2 linked regions of the Pseudosulfitobacter sp. DSM 107133 genome follow. The protein of the gene in region 1 binds, or shares a complex with, the protein of each later gene. Links are inferred from orthologs where the notes say so. Each region holds a gene or a part of one and is shown on either strand. Other genes may lie near its edges.

What was found. The genes of interacting proteins can lie anywhere in the genome.
Region 2: the proteins of dapF (region 1) and DSM107133_RS16305 are in contact, whole or in part, in a solved structure (PDB 5YGU), measured with the Escherichia coli proteins. The link is inferred for Pseudosulfitobacter sp. DSM 107133 from one-to-one orthologs.

What each region holds. Positions count from the first base shown.
Region 1 is NZ_CP085154.1:234,676-242,838, reverse strand. What follows is about bases 2,578-5,465. They hold dapF (diaminopimelate epimerase), read left to right. Parts: upstream 2,578-3,544; coding sequence 3,545-4,387; downstream 4,388-5,465. Other genes in these bases: mtaB (tRNA (N(6)-L-threonylcarbamoyladenosine(37)-C(2))-methylthiotransferase MtaB), read left to right, coding at 4,384-5,465; DSM107133_RS01170 (GFA family protein), read right to left, coding at 2,623-3,048; holA (DNA polymerase III subunit delta), read left to right, coding at 2,578-2,626. In the rest of the region: leuS (leucine--tRNA ligase), read left to right, coding at 1-1,174; LPS assembly lipoprotein LptE, read left to right, coding at 1,161-1,628; more of holA, read left to right, coding at 1,625-2,577; more of mtaB, read left to right, coding at 5,466-5,631; DSM107133_RS01150 (cytochrome c1), read right to left, coding at 5,716-6,564; petB (cytochrome b), read right to left, coding at 6,578-7,924; petA (ubiquinol-cytochrome c reductase iron-sulfur subunit), read right to left, coding at 7,939-8,163. UniProt on the Escherichia coli protein: Involved in the succinylase branch of the L-lysine biosynthesis and in the biosynthesis of the pentapeptide incorporated in the peptidoglycan moiety. Catalyzes the stereoinversion of LL-2,6-diaminopimelate (L,L-DAP) to meso-diaminopimelate (meso-DAP).
Region 2 is NZ_CP085154.1:3,271,132-3,274,681, forward strand. What follows is about bases 295-2,992. They hold DSM107133_RS16305 (RNA pyrophosphohydrolase), read right to left. Parts: upstream 2,036-2,992; coding sequence 1,553-2,035; downstream 295-1,552. Other genes in these bases: DSM107133_RS16295 (adenosine kinase), read left to right, coding at 295-954; DSM107133_RS16300 (GNAT family N-acetyltransferase), read left to right, coding at 954-1,550; DSM107133_RS16310 (NADPH-dependent 2,4-dienoyl-CoA reductase), read left to right, coding at 2,146-2,992. Also shown: more of DSM107133_RS16295, read left to right, coding at 1-294; more of DSM107133_RS16310, read left to right, coding at 2,993-3,550. UniProt on the Escherichia coli protein: Master regulator of 5'-end-dependent mRNA decay.

The DNA.
Region 1 (8,163 bases):
TGACGTCAGCTTTGACACCCCCGGCAACCCGCTGGACCGTCACCCCACCTGGCGCGATTGTGCCTGCCCGAAATGCGGCGCACCGGCACAGCGCGAAACCGACACGATGGACACCTTTGTTGATTCGTCGTGGTATTTCGCCCGCTTCACCGCGCCCCGCGCCGATACGCCCACGGTGGCCGAGGATGCGGCATACTGGATGAACGTCGATCAATATATCGGCGGGGTTGAGCACGCGATTTTGCACCTGCTCTACTCGCGTTTCTTTGCCCGTGCGATGCAGATCACCGGCCACCTGCCTGCGACTGCGGTTGAACCCTTTGACGCGCTGTTCACACAAGGGATGGTAACCCATGCGATCTATCAGAGCGTCGGAGACAATGGCCGACCGGTGTACCACTATCCCGAAGCGGTCGAGCTGAAGGGGGACAAGGCGTTCCTGATCGACGGCGGCGGCGAGGTCGAGATCGTCCCATCGGCCAAAATGTCCAAGTCGAAGAACAACGTGGTCGATCCGCTGAACATCATTTCATCCTTCGGCGCCGACACCGCGCGCTGGTTCGTGCTGTCCGACAGCCCGCCCGAGCGTGACGTGGAATGGACCGCCTCGGGGGCCGAGGCCGCGTACAAGCACCTCAGCCGGGTCTGGAACATCTCGCACCGGATCACCGACATGGATCACGACGCGCCCGGCGAAGGCGACGACGACCTGCTGCGCGCCATGCACAAATGCATTCACGACGTGACCGTCGCGATTGAATCCTTTGGCTTCAACGCGGCGATTGCCAAGCTCTACGCCTTTACCGCCACCTTGCAGAAATCCAAGGCAGGCCACACGGCGCAACGCACTGCCGTGATGACGCTGGCGCAGCTGATGGCCCCGATGACGCCACACCTGGCCGAGGCGATCTGGTCGCATCAGGGCGGCGCGGGCCTGATCACGCTGGCCGACTGGCCGAAAGCGGACGAAGCGATGATGGTGGACGACACCGTGACCCTGCCGATCCAGATCAACGGCAAACGGCGTGGCGAAATCACGGTTCCCGCCGACATGTCGAAGGAAGAGGTTGAAAAGCTGGCGCTGGCCAGCCAACCTGTTCAAAAGGCCCTGGACGGGGGCCAGCCGAAAAAGGTGATCGTGGTGCCGGGACGGATCGTCAATGTCGTTGTATAAAACGCTTCTTGCGCTGCCCCTGCTGGCCGCCTGCGGCTTTGCGCCGGTTTACGGGCCGCAAGGGGCAGGCACGGCGTTACAGGGGCGCGTTCTGGTCGAAGCGCCTGACACCCGCGACGACCAGCTGATGCTGCAACAGATCGAACGCCGCCTTGGCCGCGCGGGCGACCCCGCCTATGGTCTGGCGATTGATCTGATCGTGACACGGGAAGGTCTGGCGATTGACGCCGATGGCGACATCGACCGCTATAACCTGTTGGGGACGGCCACATATACGCTGACCAGCAGCGCCAACAGCGCGGTTGTCAGCACCGGAACCGTCACCAATTTTACCGGCTATTCCTCAACCGGATCCACCGTGGCAACGCTGGCCGCCGAACGCGATGCGCGTCAGCGGTTGATGACAGCGCTGGGTGACATGGTCGTTGACCGGCTGGTCGCCACCAAACTATGAAGCTGGCCGGTGCACAGGCGAACGGCTATTTCGCCAAACCCGATCCGGACAGCACCGGCATTCTGATCTACGGGGCCGACGCCATGCGCGTGGCGCTGAAACGCCAGCAACTGCTGAAGGCATTGATCGGCGACAAGGGCGAAGAGGAAATGCGCCTGACCCGCATCCCCGCCGCCGAGTTGCGCAAATACCCCGCAATGCTGCTGGACGCGATCAAGGCCATCGGGTTCTTTCCCGGCCCCCGCGCTGCCTTTGTCGAGGATGCAAACGAAAACACCGCCGCGACGATCATCGCCGCACTTGCCGACTGGCAGGCGGGTGATGCGCAAATCATCGTATCAGCCGGAGCGCTGAAACCCACATCAAAGCTGCGCAAGGCCTTTGAAGGCCACAAATCCGCTCTGGCGGTGGGCATCTATGACAATCCACCCACCCGCGACGAAATCGAAGCCGCCCTGCGCGCGGCGGGTGTCACAGCGCCGGACCGCGCGGTGATGGACATGCTGAACGATCTGGCCCGCGCGCTGGACCCGGGCGATTTCCGCCAGACACTGGAAAAGATCAGCCTGTATAAACACGGCGACGCCACGCCGCTGACCGCCGAAGACATCGTCGCCAACGCACCCACCTCGACCGAGGCCGATGTGGACGACGTGTTGCTGGTGGTGGGCGATGGCCGCGCGGCCGATATCGGGCCGGTGATGCGCAAATTGCAGGCGCAGGGCGTGACCGCCGTCACCCTGTGCATCGGTGCGATGCGCCACTTCCGCAACCTGCACCGCGCTGCGGTGGACACGTCGGGACGCCCGCAAATCTGGGGATCGAATCGCGACCGGATGCTGGCGCAGGCCCGCAACTGGGGCCCTGCCAAGCTGGAAACCGCGCTGACCGTACTGACCGATACCGATCTTGCCCTGCGCTCGGCCGGACAGCACGCGCCCGCCATGGCGCTGGTGGAACGCGCCTTTATCCGTCTGGCGATGTTGGGCGCGCGCTAGTCCGGGCCAAACATCGCCATCACCTCGGCCTCGGTCATCTTGTGCGTATCGCCGGCAAAGGCATAGCCCGGCGGCTTGCGGTCAATGAAAATCTCTCCGTTCAACGTGATACCGCCCGCGTCGTCCAGCGTGCCCAATCCGACGTGATAGGTGCCCTGATGCGGGCCAGGGGCGGTGACGCGGTAATAGATGCTGCACCCGCAGGTGCCGCAAAAGGCCCGCTCGGCCCAGGGCGATGACGTGTAGATGGTCAGTTTGTCCTGTCCCTCTATCGTGATGTCGTCGGGGGCAACCTCGACCCCAAGATAGACGCCACCCGACCACTTGCGGCACATGCCGCAGTGACATGCACCGGTGTGGCGGACATCTGCCGTGATGCTGTAGCGGACCGAACCGCAATTGCAGGACCCAGTTCGTGCCATTTCATTTCTCCTGAACAATGTGGATGCAGATTAGCAAGGCATGGTGACAGATAATGTCAGCATGCCTTGAACCGCCCCACCGGCGACGCTGCCGCGCCTGTCAAACGTCAGATGACGAGTTAATCTAACGTTGCAAACCGGGCCGAATTTGGCAAAGCCGTCGCTGGTACAGCGCGCAGTGCGCCGCAGGACCGCGCCGTTGTTGACGAAACAAGCGTATGCCACTCAAGAAGAAGGACACCCGAGACATCAAAACCAATGTGGAAAAGCCCCGAACGCCCGCCGAAAACGGCAAACTTCATATCGTCCTTCAATGGGAGAAAGTGGTGAGCCGTGTTGGGTTCGAACCAACGACCTACTGATTAAAAGTCAGTTGCTCTACCAACTGAGCTAACGGCCCACTAGGCGGCTAACTAGAAAGAGTTGGCGGGGTGGTCAAGCCCTATTCACCAACTTTATTGGCTCAGTACTGGATTCGTCTTCGGGGCGGCGTTATATGCGCGCCATGGCACAGGATTCTCGAACAAATTTGCCCTTCATGAAGATGCACGGGCTGGGCAACGACTTTGTCGTCGTCGATGCACGTCTGAAGGGTGTTGCGATTACACCTGCGCTGGCACAGGCATTGGGCGACCGTCACCGTGGTGTGGGATTCGATCAGCTTGCTGTCATCACCAAGGGCGCGGCAGACGCGCATCTGACGTTTTACAATTCAGACGGATCGCTGTCCGCCGCCTGTGGCAATGCCACCCGCTGTATTGCGCGCTATCTGATGGACGAAAGCGGGGCCGATGCACTGCATCTGACCACCGATCGCGGTGATCTGGCAGCGCGCGACATGGGCGATGGAATCACCTCGGTCAACATGGGCCACCCACAACTGGATTGGGACGAGATTCCACTGGCCCACGAGATGGACACGCTGGAGCTGCCCATTGACGGCGCGCCCACCGCAACCGGCATGGGCAATCCGCACTGCACCTTTTTCGTGGACGACGCCGAAGCCGTCGACCTGAGCGACCTTGGCCCCCGCATTGAACACCATCCGCTGTACCCTCAGCGCACCAACGTGCAGGTGGCGCAGATCACCGGACCCGACCGCATCCGTATGCGCGTGTGGGAGCGTGGCGTGGGGCTGACACTGGCGTCTGGCTCGTCGTCGTGCGCCACGGCTGTCGCAGCGGCGCGGCGTGGTCTGACGGGGCGCGATGTGGTGATTGATCTGGACGGCGGGCAACTGCGCGTGGAATGGCGCGACGATGGCGTCTGGATGACCGGTGCTACCATGCACGTCTTTTCAGGCCATCTGACGCAGGCGTTTCTGGACAGCCTGACATGAGCGCCCCGATCTTCTCGAATCACGGCTGCCGCCTGAACGCTTACGAGCTTGAGGCGATGAAGGAACTGGCCGAGGGCGCGGGCCTGCAAGACGCCGTGGTGGTCAACACCTGCGCCGTCACCGCCGAGGCCGTGCGCAAGGCCCGTCAGGACATCCGCAAGCTGCGCAAGGCCAATCCGAACGCCCGCCTGATCGTGACCGGCTGCGCCGCGCAGACCGAGCCGGACACCTTTGCCAATATGGCCGAGGTCGACGCGGTGATCGGCAACACCGAAAAGATGCAGGCCAACACATGGTCCGGCCTTGCCGGCAACTTTGGCACCGAGCCTGTGCAGGTTGACGACATCATGTCGGTGACCGAAACCGCTGGCCACCTGATCGACGGTTTCGGCACCCGCAGCCGCGCCTATGTGCAGGTCCAGAACGGCTGTGACCACCGCTGTACCTTCTGCATCATTCCCTACGGTCGCGGCAACTCGCGCTCGGTCCCTGCGGGGGTCGTGGTGGATCAGATCAAACGGCTGGTGGACCGTGGCTATAACGAGGTGGTGCTGACCGGTGTCGACCTGACGTCCTGGGGGGCCGACCTGCCCGCCGCGCCACGTCTGGGCGATCTGGTGATGCGTATTCTCAAACTGGTGCCCGACCTGCCGCGCCTGCGAATCAGTTCGATTGATTCGATCGAGGTGGACGAGGCGCTGATGCAGGCAATTGCCACCGAACAGCGGTTGATGCCGCATCTGCACCTGTCACTGCAACACGGCGACGACCTGATCCTGAAACGGATGAAACGGCGGCACCTGCGCGGCGATGCCATCCGCTTTGCCCAAGAGGCGCGCGCGTTGCGGCCGGATATGACGTTCGGGGCCGACATCATCGCAGGCTTCCCGACCGAGACCGAGGCGCATTTTGAAAACGCGCTGGCGCTGGTCGAGGAATGCGACCTGACGTGGCTGCACGTCTTTCCCTATTCGCCCCGTCCCGGAACCCCTGCGGCGCGCATGCCGCAAGTGAACGGCCGCGCGATCAAGGAACGCGCCGCACGGCTGCGGGCGGCGGGCGCAGCACAGGTTCAGCGCCACCTGAACGCACAGGTGGGCCGCACACACCAGATCCTCATGGAAAGCCCGCATATGGGCCGCACGGCGCAATTTACCGAAGTGCATTTCGACGCGCCCCGGACCGAAGGCAGCATCGTCACCGCCAGCATCACGGGTATGGCGGACAGTCATCTGCTGGCCTGAAACCACCCGCCAATCACCAGACAACGAAAAACCCCCGCCCTGTTGCCAGCGCGGGGGTTTATCATGTCGTTCGATGCGTCAGGATCAATCCTTGCGCTTGTACTTTTTCTTGACCGGCGCCCAGATGCGCTTGTTGGTCAGGTACAGCAGAACCGACAGCAGAGTCAGGAACAGCACGCCGACAAAACCGGCCTGTTTGCGCTGCGACAGCTTGGGTTCAGCTGTCCACATCAGGAACGCTGCAACGTCCTGCGCTTCGTGGTGCAGCTCGTTCGAGTGACCATCGGCAAACTCGACGTCCTCACCACCCAGCGGCGGTGCCATAGCGATCCAGCTGCCGGGGTACATGTGGTGACCGTGTTCGTCCTTGCATTCCTCGGGGAAACCGCCGGCTGCGAAGGCCACGTTGTAATAACCCGGAAAATCTTCGGGCGCACAGCTGGGGGCCTCTTCATAGCTGCTCAGCAGGGTGGCGATATACTCAGGACCACCGATGCCTTTCATCAGCTGGTTGATCCCCAGACCATAAGGACCATGGAAACCCGCACGCGCCTTGGCCATCAGGCTAAGATCGGGTGCGTTTTCCAATGCCGAATGGGGGAAGTGATCCACCGGCTTGCCAGGGCGCGTGTCGTCCAGCTCGGGGTCGAAAACCTCGAATTGTTCGGCATAGGCGCGAACCTGATCTTCGGGCAGGTGTGGCCCGCCTTCGTCACCCAGCGTGCGCAGCGGTACGAATTTCAGACCGTGACAGGCCGAGCAAACCTCGGTGTAGATCTGAAGGCCGCGTTGCAGCTGGTTGGTGTCATAGGTGCCGAACGGACCGTCGAAGGGGAAGTCGAAGTTTTCGACATGCACTTCTCCGCCAGCGGCATAAGCGCCTCCAGCCAGACCAACGGCCACAGCAGCGCCAAGTACGATTTTCTTGAACATGGTGCTCATCCTCTTATTCCGCAGGCTGCGACGCAGCGTCGGCCTTGGCCGAACCGGTCTTGGCCACTTTTGCGGCAAAGTCTTCTTCGATCGTTGCGGGCTGCGCATCCGGCTTCTCGATCACGCCCAGAATCGGCAGGATGATCAGGAAGTAGGCAAACCAGTATGTCGCGCCGATCAGCGAGAAGGTGGCATAGGGTTCTTCCGCAGGCATCGCCCCCAGCCACATCAATGCGACAAAGTCGATAACCAGCAGGGCAAACCACATCTTGAACATCGGACGATAGCGGCCCGAACGTACCGAAGATGTGTCCAGCCACGGCACCAGTGCCATCACCGCAATCGCGCCGAACATCGCCAGAACACCAAAGAATTTCGCGTCAACGATACCGCCGGTCAGGAACGATGCGATCTGCACCACCCAAACCTCGGACGTGAAGGCACGCAGGATCGCATAGAAGGGCAGATAATACCATTCGGGCACGATGTGCGCGGGTGTCGAAAGCGGGTTTGCTTCGATGTAGTTGTCCGGGTGGCCCAGATAGTTGGGCATAAAGCCGACAACCGCAAAGAACACCACAAGGATAACGGACAGTGCGAACAGGTCCTTGATCACGAAGTAGGGCCAGAACGGAAGCGTGTCTTTCTCGGCTTCTACTTTCGACCCTTTGCGCACATCAACGCCCGTGGGGTTGTTGTTGCCGGTCGAGTGGAAGGCCCAGACGTGTACGATCACAAGACCTGCAATCAGGAAAGGCAGCAGATAGTGCAGGCTGAAGAAACGGTTCAGCGTGGCGTTATCAACAGCAGGCCCGCCCAGCAGGAAGGTTTGCAGGCTGTCGCCGATGAACGGGATCGCGCCGAACAGACCGGTGATAACCGTGGCACCCCAGAACGACATCTGACCCCAGGGCAGAACATAGCCCATAAAGCCGGTCGCCATCATCAGCAGATAGATCAACATGCCGATAATCCACGTGATCTCACGCGGGGCCTTGTAGGACCCGTAGTACAGACCACGGAAGATGTGGGCGTAAACAGCAACAAAGAACAGCGAAGCGCCGTTTGCGTGCATGTAACGCAGCATATAGCCGCCGTTCACGTCGCGCATGATGTGTTCGACACTGGCAAATGCCATATCAACGTGCGGTGTATAGTGCATAACCAGCACAACACCGGTGGCAATTTGCAAGACCAGGCAGAACACCAGAACGATGCCCCAGATCCACATCCAGTTCAGGTTCTTGGGTGTGGGGATCATCAATGTGTCGTACAGCAAACCGACAACGGGCAGACGGCTGTGAAGCCATTTTTCTGCACCAGTTTTCGGTTCGTAATGGTCGTGAGGAATTCCAGACATTGCGTTCCCTTCCCTTAACCCAGTTTAATCGTGGTTTCGTCCACGAATTCAGCCACAGGAACCGGAAGGTTCTGCGGTGCTGGCCCTTTGCGGATACGGCCCGCAGTGTCGTAGTGTGAACCGTGGCAGGGGCAGAACCAGCCGCCAAAGTCGCCTGCGTCGCCCAGGGGCACGCAGCCCAGGTGCGTACAAACGCCCATCATCACCAGCCAGTCGCTGTCCGCACCGGCTTCGCCGCC
Region 2 (3,550 bases), 3.0 Mb from region 1 along the record:
GTTGTCGATGTCATCTCGCATGCCGACGACCAGTTTCTGGGCAACATGGGCATCGAAAAAGGCATCATGCAGCTGATTGAACGCGACCGCGCCGAAGTGCTGTACGGCGCAATGAACGACCGCTTGCAGACCCCCGGCGGATCGGTGGCCAACACGCTTGCAGGCGTCGGTGCGCTGGGTATGAAGACCGCCTTTATCGGACGGGTGAACGATGACGTTCTGGGCCGGTTCTACGCCGACGCGATGACCGGTGTGGGCACCGAATTTGTCAACGCACCGGTTGCGGGCGGCGATCTGCCCACGTCACGCTCGATGATCTTTGTGTCGCCCGATGGCGAACGGTCGATGAACACCTATCTGGGCATCTCCACCGATCTGGGCCCGGCCGATGTGCCCGACGCTGTCGCCTCGGCGGCCAAGATCATGTTCCTCGAAGGGTATCTGTTCGACAAGGACCATGGCAAACAGGCGTTCCTGCAAGCGTCGCGGCTGACCCGCGCGGCGGGGGGCATGTCGGGCATCGCCATTTCCGACCCCTTTTGTGTTGACCGCCACCGCGCCGATTTCCTGCGCATGATCGGCGAAGAACTGGACTATGTCATTGGCAACGAGGCCGAAATCAAGTCGCTGTTCGAAACCGACGACCTTGAAGCAGCCTTGGGCAAGACCGCCGCCATGTGCCCCACCGTGGTCTGCACCCGTTCGGGCGATGGCGTGACCCTGATCCGCAACAGCGAACGGGTGGACGTGCCGGTGACCAAGGTTGTGCCGGTCGATGCCACGGGTGCGGGCGACCAGTTTGCCGCCGGCTTCCTGTTTGGTCTCGCCTCGGGGCGCGATCTGGCCACCTGCGGGCGCATGGGCAACGCCTGTGCTGCCGAGGTTATCAGCCACATCGGTCCCCGCCCCGAAGCGGACATGATGGAGGTGTTCCGCAAGGAAGGTCTGGTCTGATGCTGGAAAACGGAATGCATGACGTACCGCTGGGCAAGATCGCCACAGTGGTCACGCATCTGGAAATGCGCGCGCGTGCCGACATCTCGGGGCGCACTGCCCCTCAGGGCTGGACCCTGCGCCGCATGGAAAAGCCGGATCTGGACTGGTATCGCCGCATCTTTCAGGCGGTGGGTGAAGACTGGCTGTGGTTCTCGCGCCGTGGCCTGTCCGACGATGCACTGGCCGCGATCATTCACAGCGACGATGTCGCCATCTGGACCCTATCCAAAGGCAGCACCGACGCCGCCCTGCTGGAACTGGATTTCCGCGTGTCAGGGGAATGCGAGCTGGCATTCTTCGGCGTTACCCCGGACCTGATCGGCCTTGGTGCAGGGCGTTACCTGATGGACGTCGCGATTGATCAGGCATGGGCGCGCGACATCAACCGCTTTCACGTCCACACCTGCACGCTGGACAGTCCGCAGGCGCTGGGGTTCTACCGCCGTGCAGGGTTTACGCCGATCCGCCAACAGGTCGAAATCGACGACGACCCGCGCGTGGCCAAAGGGTTTGACGACGCGCTGGCCCCGCATGTGCCGCTGTTGGCCCCTTAGGGTCACAGATAGGTTTCGAATTCGGCCAACACGGCGGCGTAAACATCGCGCTTGAACGGCACGATGCCGTCCACCACCTGCGCGGGCGCGACCCACTTCCATGCGACAAATTCGGGATGCTCGGTGGCGATGTTCACATCCCCGTCCGCCCCTTTGAACCGCAGCAGGAACCACTTCTGCTCTTGCCCGCGATACTTGCCGCCCCAGATGTCCGGCACCACATCGTGCGGCAGATCATAGGGCAACCAGCCCGCTGTTTCAGCCTCGACCTCGACCAATGACGACGGGATGCCGGTCTCTTCCTCCAGTTCGCGCAGGGCGGCTGCTCGGGCATCCTCGCCCTTGTCCACGCCACCCTGTGGCATCTGCCAGAATTCACGGAACCGGTCATGACGCTGCCCGACCCAGACCTGCCCCGCCGCATTGACCAGCATCACGCCCACATTGCGCCGGTATGGCAGCGCGTTAATCTCTTCCGGTGTCATCGTACTCTCCTGTCGTTTGGGCTGTGATATATTGCCTTACGCCGCGTTGCACATGACATTCCCGCCCAACTGGGGCGAAATAGCGCGAAATCATACCGCCGGAGGATTCCATGACAGCTTACCGCCACATGCTCGCCCCGCTCGACCTTGGCTTTACCACTTTGAAGAACCGCGTGCTCATGGGGTCCATGCACACCGGCCTTGAGGAAACCAAGGACTGGAACCGTGTCGCAGAGTTCTACGCCGAACGTGCGCGCGGCGATGTGGGCCTGATGGTGACAGGGGGCATCGGCCCCAACATGGAAGGGTCGGTCGCACCCGGTGCCGCAATGCTGGCGACGGACGAAGACATCAAGAATCACAGCGTCGTCACCGACCGTGTCCACGCGGCAGGCGGCAAGATCGCGATGCAGATCCTGCACGCGGGCCGCTATGCCTTCAGCCCCAAGTGCGTGGCGCCCAGCCCCGTCAAATCCCCGATTTCCCCCTTCCCGCCGAACGAGCTGGACGAAGAAGGCATCGAGAAACAGATCAGCGACATCGTCAACACCGCCGCCCGCGCCCGCGAGGCCGGCTATGACGGGGTCGAAATCATGGGGTCCGAGGGGTATTTCCTGAACCAGTTCCTTGTGACCCACACCAACAAGCGCACCGACCGCTGGGGCGGTTCCTATGAAAACCGCATGCGCCTGCCGATCGAAGTGGTCCGCCGCACCCGCGAAGCCGTGGGCGATGACTTTATCATCATCTACCGCCTGTCGATGATCGACCTTGTGCCCGATGGATCGACCTTTGACGAGGTCGTGCAACTGGCCAAGGAAATCGAAAAAGCGGGGGCCACCATCATCAACACCGGCATCGGCTGGCACGAGGCGCGCATCCCGACCATCGCCACCTCGGTCCCGCGCGCGGCCTTTGCATGGGTCACCAAGAAACTGATGGGTCAGGTGAACATTCCCATCATCACGTCAAACCGCATCAACACCCCCGAGGTCGCAGAGGAGGTCCTGTCGACGGGCTGCGCCGACATGGTGTCGATGGCCCGCCCGATGCTGGCCGACCCGCATTTCGTGTCCAAGGCCGCCGCAGACAAGGCTGCGCAGATCGCGCCCTGCATCGCCTGCAATCAGGCCTGTCTGGACCACACCTTTGGCGGCAAGATCAGCTCGTGCCTGGTGAACCCGCTGGCCTGCTATGAAACCGAACTGCCGATCACGCCAACCGACACCCCAAAATCAATCGCCGTCGTCGGCGCAGGTCCCGCAGGCCTGTCCACCGCTATCACCGCCGCCCAACGCGGGCACAGCGTGACCTTGTTTGACAAGTCAGACGAGGTCGGCGGGCAGTTGAACATGGCCAAGCAAATCCCCGGCAAGGAAGAGTTCTGGGGGCTGGTCGACTGGTATCGCACCATGGTCGACACTCTGGGCATCACCACGAAACTCGGCACCACCGCCACGCCGGACATGCTGAAAGGGTTTGACGAGGTTATCATCGCCACCGGCGTCCTGCCCC